3 regions of the Neisseria mucosa genome follow, and region 3 is predicted to be linked to each of the others. Evidence: predicted binding sites of a transcription regulator. Region 3 holds the regulator's gene; each other region holds the start of a gene.

Region 1 (3,129 bases), 540 kb from region 3:
TTCGCAGCTGGTTCCCCCTCGCCCGTAAACGACGGATGGTCGGGCTATGGCAATCGGTATGCCGCTTTGGGCGACGGCATCATCTCCACGTCCTTTGCTGCCGACAAAGTTGATGGATTGAGATGGGTCGGCACCCAGTGCGGATAGTTGCACCCAGTGTTTTATGCCTGCTGCTCTCGCCCATGCGGCGAGCTGTTTGGGCGTGCGGTGGTGTACGGTTTCGAGTATTTCGGCATGACGGCTCATGATGCCGATGCAGTTGATGAGGACGTCTTGCCCCTCTAATAAACGGCGTGCGGCGGTTTCGTCGGGATGAAGAAAATCGAAGGCGCGGCGGTCGGGCGTGCAAACTTGATGACCTTGTTCTTTTAAGATTTGGGCGGTACGGCTGCCGATGAAGCCGCTGCCTCCGAAAATGATGATGTTCATGGTTTTTTCTTTATATTGTTGAGGCCGTCTGAAAATCTTTAAATCGGTTTCATTACCATCAGGAAGTAAATCACGATAGTGGCGCAAAAGGCGGGATAGCCCAGCAATTCCCAGCGTCTGGCATAACGCCAATAGGGATCAGGAATGGTGTCTGCGTTTTCTTTATGCGCTTTTTCGGCAATCTTGGCCATGTGGATTTGCAGCCAGACAACGGGCAGCCAGCAAATGCCTGCAAGAATGTATAAACCGAGTGTCATCCATACCCAATTTTGTTCCAGCATGGTGGAAATGGTATAGCCGCGTTCGTAAAGCATCCATAAACCGGACAAGGGTTGGAAAATGACGGCAGGTGTCGTAAACCACCAATCTGCTTTGATGACCCAATGCGAGACCACCGACTGCGCGGCAACCGAACCGCTGCGGTTTGCCCAAAAGAGGTAAAACGCTGTACCAAAACCGGTGCCGACCATTAGGGTAGCCGAGATGATGTGCAAGGTTTTAACGATTAAATAGGTGTTCATTTTTTATCTCCTACGGATTGATACAGAAAAAATAAAGTAGCCATAATCGGCAGGTTTTTTACCAAGGGTGCAAACGGATGCGCCCACATTTCAGGCAGCCTGAAGGCAATAATCAGGCTGTATGCCGCGACGGTTATCAATTGCAGCAGCCATATTGCGGAACGGAAGCGAAAGCGGCTGAAGCATAAAAAGGCAAAACCGATGTCCAACAGTGAAGCGGCGATTAATGTCGGCCATTGCAACGGATCGGGAATGCCGACCGAACGCAGTAAACCCAATGACATTTCAGGCATGAAAAACAGAGGCTGGGTACCACTCCAAAGCCATAGCAGCCCCATCGAGTAAGACAAGTAGGCGGGAGGAGGGCGTTTAATATTGTCGAGCATACCGAGTTCCTATTTCATCAGTTAAGCCTGTTTAATCTTTAATTTCTAAAATTTCTGTCAAGAGAGAAATTATAGGGTAAAAAATTTTGGTTTTACATGCCCATGTAAAACTAACATGAGCATGTTTTCATATTTCTAAATAACATAGGCAGTATTTTTTTGAGCAGATGCCCATTGCCATTACCGGAAAAATTTTTGTATTCCTGCACCGACTTTCAAGATTTTTACCATGGTTGAAGTGGACAGCTTCAGCATTTCATTTGCCCATATGGTCAGCGTACTGATGAAATCATGGGTTTGTCGGATTCGTTGCTTGGCGGTTTCATTTTCCTGGCTAAATTCAGGGCTGTCGATCAGGCTTTGCAAAAATTGCCGCGTCGGTTCAATTTCGCGCTGCATACGCACTTCAGCAATGGTGCGGAATAAAGTCCAGACATCATCCGAAGTTTCAAAGTGATCGCGTCTGTCTCCCAAGATATGCACGGTATGCACCAGTCTCAGATTTTGCAGCTCTTTAATACTGTTGCTGACGTTGGAGCGCGCCACGCCAAGAGTTTCGGTAATTTCCTCGGCATTCATCGGCCTGCCCAAGATATAGAGCAGGGCGTGAATTTGCGCAACGGTACGGTTGACCCCCCATTTGGTACCCATTTCGCCCCAATGGAGGATAAATTTTTCAGTGGTCGGATTCAGTTTCATAGTAATGGTATTCTATTTTTATCTTTTATTTCTGTCAATACAGAAATAAAGAAATTTTAGCATATGAAGTAAAATGTTCAGACGGCCTTTTGAATCAACCCTTCTTCTATATATTCTCTCAAAATCTCTAGACCTTATCAGCCATGATTTCCTATGAGGAAAAGATATTGTTCGTAAACCGGTATTTTTTGAATAAAAATTTATCCGTACAATCCGCTGTATCAAATAACGAGGAGTAAACCATGAAAAAAATGCCTGTATTGTTTGTTGGGCATGGCAGCCCGATGAATGCGTTAGATAAAGAAAACCCGTTCAATCAGAATTTCAGCCTAATTACGCAAAAGTTTGCCAAACCAAAAGCCATTTTGATGATTTCAGCGCATTGGTTCAGCAGCCGTTTGCAGGTTACGTCTGGTGAACATCCTAAAATGATTTACGATTTCTATGGTTTTCCTGAAGAGCTCAGCCAAGTGCAATATCCTGCGCCCGGCTCGCCTGAATTGGCGGAGCAAGTGCGGTCGTTATTACAGCCGGAAAAGGTCGAGTTGAACCCAACGCGTGGCTTTGATCATGGCGCTTGGGCAGTATTGAAATTTCTTTATCCCAATGCCGATATTCCTTTGGTGCAACTTAGCCTTCACCGTTTGCAATCGGCAGAATGGCATTTCAACTTGGCGAAAAAGTTAGCTGCTTTACGAGAACAAGGCGTGCTGATTATCGGCAGTGGCAATATTGTGCATAATCTAAGGGCGATAAGCTGGGAACATATCGATCAAATCGGTGCGGGGTATGAATGGGCGTTTGCATTCCAAGAAACGGTCAATCAAGCGATTGCAACACGAGATGATGAAACCTTGGTGCATTATCAGCAGCTAGGCGAAAAAGCCGAGCTTTCCGTGCCAACACCGGATCATTACTTGCCCTTGCTTTACATCATGGCATTGCGCGAACCGCAAGATCAGGTTACGTTTTTCAACGACAAGCTGATTGCAGGTTCACTCAGCATGACATCGGTTTTGGTAGGGTAAAAAGGGAAAAATCAGAACAAAGCAAACTATTCTTTATTTGTTCGAGCCACTTTGCAGATGGTGCCA
Region 2 (3,129 bases), 850 kb from region 3:
CTAATATCCTCCACTGCTTCCACTAAAGCCTCAGAAAGCGAAGGGTCAAAAGAAGAGTGGCCTGCTTGAACAATTCTCAATTCTGCTTCAGGGAAGGCTTGCGAGAGTTCCCATGCGCTTTGCATTGGAGTGCATAGGTCGTAGCGGCCTTGGACGATGATGGTTGGAATATGGCGGATTTTTTCGATGTTTTCCAAGATGGCTTTATCGCCCTGCAGCCAGCCTTCGTTCACGAAATAATGGTTTTCCATTCTTGCGATGGCAAGGGAGGCTTGCGGGTCTTCATCCACGTCTTTGGGTTCAAACTGAATAAGGTAGCTTTCCCAGTCTGCCCATGATTTGGCTGCTTTGAGGCGCGTGGCTTCATCTTCGCTGAACAGCATTTCATGGTAGGCTTTGATTAGGGTTTTGCGTTTGTTTTCGGCTACGGGAGCAATGAATTTTTGCCATTGAGCCGGATAAATTTGGCTGACGCCGCCTGCTTCGTTCAGCCATGCCATTTCAGACGGCCTGCATAGGAAAATACCGCGCAAAACTAAGCCGCTGACGCGATCGGGATGGGTTTCGGCATAAGTCAGCGACAAGGTGCTGCCCCATGAGCCGCCGAAAACCAGCCATTTTTGAATGCCGAGCATTTCGCGTACTTTTTCGATATCGGCAACCAAATCCCATGTAGTATTGTCTTCGATACACGCATACGGTTTGGAACGTCCGCAGCCGCGTTGGTCGATGATGACGATGCGGAAATGTTCTGGATTGAAAAAGCCGCGACAGGCCGGTGATGCGCCTGCTCCGGGGCCGCCATGCAGGAAAATCACGGGGTGTCCATCAGGATTGCCTGACTCTTCCCAATAGATTTCGTGAATGTCGGATACGCGTAAAAGGCCGCTATTTCGTGGTTCTTGAATCGGATGCATGAGCTTTCTCCTTTGTCTGATGAATATATTTAATTGTAACACTTTACCTGCTGATTTTTCAGACGGCCTACATAGGTTTAGCGCCACAAATGGCGTAAAATACCACTTTTTGACAGGATTTTTTTATGATTGACAACAAACAAACCCATGCCGCTCCCGAAGGACAACTTTTATTGCGTACAGTAGCCATGCCGCGCGATACCAACCCTAATCAGGACATCTTCGGCGGCTGGATTATGTCGCAAATGGATCTGGGCGGCGGTATTTTGGCGGCAGAAATCGCACAGGGACGAATTGTCACCGTGGCCGTTCAAGAAATGAATTTCATCAGACCGGTAAAGGTCGGCAACGTTGTATGCTGCTATGGTCATTGCGTCCGAGTAGGCAATACTTCTTTGCAACTGAAAATCGAAGTGTGGGTAAAGACTTTGATGAACGATATGGTAACGGAAGACCGCCAACTGGTTACCGAAGCCGTATTCACTTACGTCGCTATCGATGCACAAGGCAATCCGCGCCCTATTCCACGAGAAGGCAATGCAAAGCTGGCTCATTTGTCAGTTTAAGAAATCAAAACCAGGCCGTCTGAAATTTCAATGTTCAGACGGCCTTTTTGAATATGGAGACAAAATGTAATAATATTTCTTTTGAGCTAAAGCAAGGCGAAGTATCTGTTTTTTAGGTTTAATTCAAGCTTATTGATAAGACAAAGACCGTACACCGGCTCCCTATAACACTACTCTACCGCGACAGTTTGTACCACCTTTAAAACAACGTTTCCTCCTCAACCCACTTTAAGGAACATCATGGCTTCGCGCGATTTATACCCACAGGAAATTTTACAGGTTGTTCTCGACAAAAGCTGCGCCAAAGCACAATCCAGCATCCCCACACTGGCAATTTTGAGCATTTTGGCCGGCGGATACATCGGCTTCGGTTATCTTGCCTATTTAAAAGTAGTCAGCGGCATTCCGCACGAATGGGGCGGTGTCGCGACTTTACTCGGTGCCGCCGTATTCCCCATCGCCTTGATTTGTATCCTGCTTGGCGGCGGCGAGCTGGTAACCAGCAATATGATGATTATGTCTTTAGGCAGATTGGCCGGACGGATTTCCTCTAAAATGCTGCTGCGAAACTGGGTTATCGTTTGCATGGGCAATTTGGTAGGCACGCTGGCGATGGCGTTTTTTCTCGGACACTATGTCGGCATGACCGAAGGCAGCGTGGCAGAAAAAACCATTGCTGTGGCAGAAGCAAAAGTCCATATGGATTTCGGCCGTGCTTTCGTATCGGCAGTCGCATGTAACTGGATGGTCTGCATGGGCGCGTGGTTGCACTTTGCCGCTAAAAACACAACCGGACGAATGCTGGCCATTTGGTTCCCCGTCATGATTTTCGTATTAAACGGCTTCCAACACCTTGTCGCCAATATGTTCGTTATCCCAGCCGGCATTTTGGCAGGCGCAAACATCACATGGGGGCAGTTTTTCTTCAACACGATTCCCGTATTCCTGGGTAATGTCGTCGGTGGCGCATCCTTTGTCGGCGCATCGTATCTTTATACTTATAAAGACACGCTGAAAGATAGTGCCGAATAGACCTGCTTTATAAACAACAAAACCTGCTTTTTTAAGCAGGTTTTGTTTTACCGTTATTTTTCAGACGGCCTTTGCTACACAAAATCATTATACTGCTCCACAAGATTGCAAGATTGTTTTTAGCCTAATAGCCTATACCGAAGTGAGCAATCTATATTGAAACTTGAAGAGTAAAAACAAAAAGGACTTAACCGGAAAAACAGGTTAAGTCCTTAAATCTTTTGGTCGGAGTGAAAGGATTCGAACCTTCGACCCCTTGCACCCCATGCAAGTGCGCTACCAGACTGCGCCACACTCCGACTCGATAAGCTGTGAATTCTAGTTTCAAATACTGATTTTGACAAGTGTTTTTTAGGAAGGGAAATTTACTCGTTTGAAAATATTTAAATTATTTGTACACAAAAAAGGCCGTCTGAAATCGTTCAGACGGCCTTTGATTATTCAGTCAAATATCAAGCTTCAACCGGGATAATACCGATTTTGGCCTGCCATTGTTTTGGAGCAATAGCGTGAACCGATTCGCCGTTGCTATCTACCGCAACGGTAACAGGCATGTCTTTGACTTCAAATTCGTAAATCGCTTCCATACCCAATTCTGGGAACGCCAAGACTTT
Region 3 (3,129 bases):
TTTCATTAAAAACAACCATTTTCAAAACTCAGGGCAAAACCGGGCAAAATATGTTAAATTACAGACCGTTTGTCGCACAAAATCCACAATAACAACGTATCCGATACTGCCACCATGAAACTGCAACAATTACGTTACGCCCTTGAAGTTTACCGGCACAATCTGAATGTCTCCGAGGCTGCCGATGCGCTTTTTACATCCCAGCCCGGCATTTCCAAACAAATCCGCCTGCTTGAAGAAGAATTGGGTATCCAAATTTTTATCCGCAGCGGCAAGCGTGTGGTTTCCGTTTCGCAACCGGGCAAAGCCGTGTTAGAGATTTCGGAACGGATTTTGCGCGATGTACAGAACATTAAAAATATCGGCAGCGAATTTACCGATCATGACAGCGGCTCCCTGACCATTGCCACGACGCACACCCAGGCGCGTTATGCATTGCCTAAAATCGTTGCAGAATTTGTGAAAAACTACCCTAAGGTCAATTTGACCATCAAACAAGGCAGCCCTTCCGCCATTGCCCAAATGGTCAGCAGCGGAGAAGCAGATTTGGCAATTATTACCGAACGCATTGACGATCACCCCGAGTTGGGCAAACTGCCCTGCTATGAATGGAACCATGCCGTCATTGTCCCGCACGACCACCCTCTTTTAGACTGCCGCAATCCTTTAAGCCTTGAAGATTTAGCTTCTTTTCCGCTGGTTACTTACGAATTTGCGTTCAACTCTGGCAGCAGCATTGCGCGTACCTTTAATAAAGCGCATATCGAGCAACCTGATGTTGCTTTATCGGCTGCCGATACGGATGTATTGAAGACGTATGTACGCTTAGGCTTAGGCGTAGGTTTGATGGCCAAAATGGCTTACGATCCCGTTGTCGATCAAGACTTGCAGTTGATAGACGCGGCGCACTTATTTGAGCCATCGCCCACTTGGATAGCCTTACGCACCGACACTTACCTGCGTGGCTATGCCTATGATTTTATACAGATGTTCGCACCGAAACTGACCAGAGAAGTAGTCGACTGCATTCTGTACACGCCGGTTGTTGAAGATTTTTCAATTTAACATCTAACTATCACCTGCGTAACTTAACAATTATTCTTTAACTTTTGTTAAAAAGGCCGTCTGAACAATTTCAGACGGCCTCAGATTCAGATAGCGTGCGAACAACCGGAAACCATTTTCTTCAAAGTCGTCGCATCTAGGATTTTGATGTGCTTGTGTTCAACCGAAATCAAGCCTTCGTGATGGAATTTGGATAAGGTGCGGCTGACCGTTTCCAGCTTCAGCCCTAAATAGCTGCCGATTTCCTCACGCGACATTCGCAGGATAAAATCGTTGGCGGCAAAACCTCGTGAATAGAGACGCTGAGACAAGTTAAGCAAAAATGCGGCCAAGCGCTCTTCGGCGCGCATATTGCCCAAAAGCAACATCACGCCCTGATCTCGGACAATTTCACGGCTCATCAAGCGGAAAAAGTGAGAGCGCAGACTGGGAATATCCTGACCAAGTTCTTCAATGTGTGTAAACGGAAGCTCGCATACCTCGCTATCTTCCAAAGCCACAGCATCACAACTATGAATATGGGAGCAAATCCCATCCATCCCGATCAGCTCGCCCGACATAAAAAAGCCGGTTACCTGATCCCGTCCGTCTTGGCTGGCGACTGTTGTCTTAAAGAAGCCTGCACGGATGGCAAATAAAGAGGTAAACGGCTCGCCGGCACGAAATAAGTACTCGCCTTTTTTCAGACGGCGGCTTTGACGGATCACCGCATCCAATTGTAAAAATTCGTTAGGCATTAGTCCAACAGGCAAACACAGTTCGCGTAAAGAACATGTGGAACACAAGGTTTTCATTTGATGTGTTGCATTGTGTGTAGCCATAACGCACCTTTAATTTGCTTAGTTCTCTCAATCCCTGATTAAGCCGAATAACTATTGACCCATATCAAAGTCGGCATATCATTATGAGGCATTCTACCAAACTATCGAAATTTTGACTAAAATTTTCCCTAATTTCCTTACTTCATACTACAAGCCCCGACCATGAAAATCATCCCCATCTCAAATAACACCAACGCAAACAATGAATTACCGGAATTCGACCGCGAATTGATTGCCAGTTTGCCATCAAGCGGTCCACGTTATACATCCTATCCGACCGCTGACCGCTTCCATGAAGGCTTTAAAGAAGCCGAATATATCCAAGCTTTAAACCTGCGCAACATGGGCGCGCTCAACAAACCCCTTTCACTCTACATCCACATTCCCTTCTGCAATACCATCTGCTACTACTGCGGCTGCAATAAAATCATTACCAAAGACAAAAGCCGTGCCGATGCCTATATCCAATATCTGGAAAAAGAAATGGAATTGCTGGCACCGCATTTGGGCGGAAGACACCAGCTCGCGCAACTCCACTTCGGCGGCGGCACGCCGACATTCCTAAGCGACGACCAACTCGAACGCGTCTTCGACATGATCCGCAAATACTTCCAGCTGATTCCCAACGGCGAATACTCCATCGAAATCGACCCGCGCAAAGTCAGCCGCGAAACCGTCCTCAAACTGGGCAAACTCGGCTTCAACCGCATGAGTGTCGGCATTCAAGACTTCGACCCTAAAGTGCAGGCAGCCGTCAATCGTATCCAAAGTTACGAAGAAACCAAAGAAGTCATCGATGCCGCCCGCGAAGCAGGGTTCAAATCTGTCAGCGTTGATTTGATTTACGGCCTGCCGCACCAAAACACCGAAAGCATCAAAACCACCATCGACACGGTCTTGTCCCTCAACCCCGACCGCCTCGCCCTCTACCACTACGCCCACCTGCCGCATATCTTCAAACCGCAACGCCGTATCGACACCAATGTCGTTCCCGGCAGCGAAGAAAAACTCGATATGCTGCAATATTGCGTCCAAACCCTGACTGAGCGCGGCTACGTCTTCATCGGGATGGACCACTTTGCCAAACCTGACGACGAGCTCTCCATCGCCCTCAAAGAAGGTTTCCTGCAACGAAATTTCCAAGGTTATTCCACCTATGCCGACTGCGACTTGGTAGCAATCGGCGTGTCCTCTATCGGCAAAATCGGCAGCACCTACTCCCAAAACGAGCGCGACATCGATG

What was found. The regulator FNR, encoded in region 3, switches genes on or off when oxygen is low (the NO sensors DNR and NnrR bind a similar motif). The targets are predictions, from matches to a motif close to TTGATNNNNATCAA.
Region 1: the regulator FNR is predicted to act here: its motif matches at 2,060-2,073, upstream of FOC66_RS03690 (GbsR/MarR family transcriptional regulator).
Region 2: the regulator FNR is predicted to act here: its motif matches at 1,565-1,578, upstream of FOC66_RS02240 (formate/nitrite transporter family protein).

Annotation. Positions count from the first base shown of each region.
Region 1 covers NZ_CP053939.1:787,213-790,341, reverse strand. The annotation lists gene FOC66_RS03705 (NAD-dependent epimerase/dehydratase family protein) at 1-429, opposite strand, end outside; gene FOC66_RS03700 (DUF2269 family protein) at 468-950, opposite strand; gene FOC66_RS03695 (DoxX-like family protein) at 947-1,336, opposite strand; gene FOC66_RS03690 (GbsR/MarR family transcriptional regulator) at 1,517-2,035, opposite strand; gene ygiD (4,5-DOPA dioxygenase extradiol) at 2,278-3,063, shown strand.
Region 2 covers NZ_CP053939.1:479,969-483,097, reverse strand. The annotation lists gene pip (prolyl aminopeptidase) at 1-917, opposite strand, end outside; gene yciA (acyl-CoA thioester hydrolase YciA) at 1,043-1,483, shown strand; gene FOC66_RS02240 (formate/nitrite transporter family protein) at 1,724-2,515, shown strand; tRNA gene FOC66_RS02235 (tRNA-Pro) at 2,738-2,814, opposite strand; gene FOC66_RS02230 (fumarate hydratase) at 2,968-3,129, opposite strand, start outside.
Region 3 covers NZ_CP053939.1:1,330,927-1,334,055, forward strand. The annotation lists gene FOC66_RS06245 (CysB family HTH-type transcriptional regulator) at 115-1,065, shown strand; gene fnr (fumarate/nitrate reduction transcriptional regulator Fnr) at 1,152-1,886, opposite strand; gene hemN (oxygen-independent coproporphyrinogen III oxidase) at 2,049-3,129, shown strand, end outside.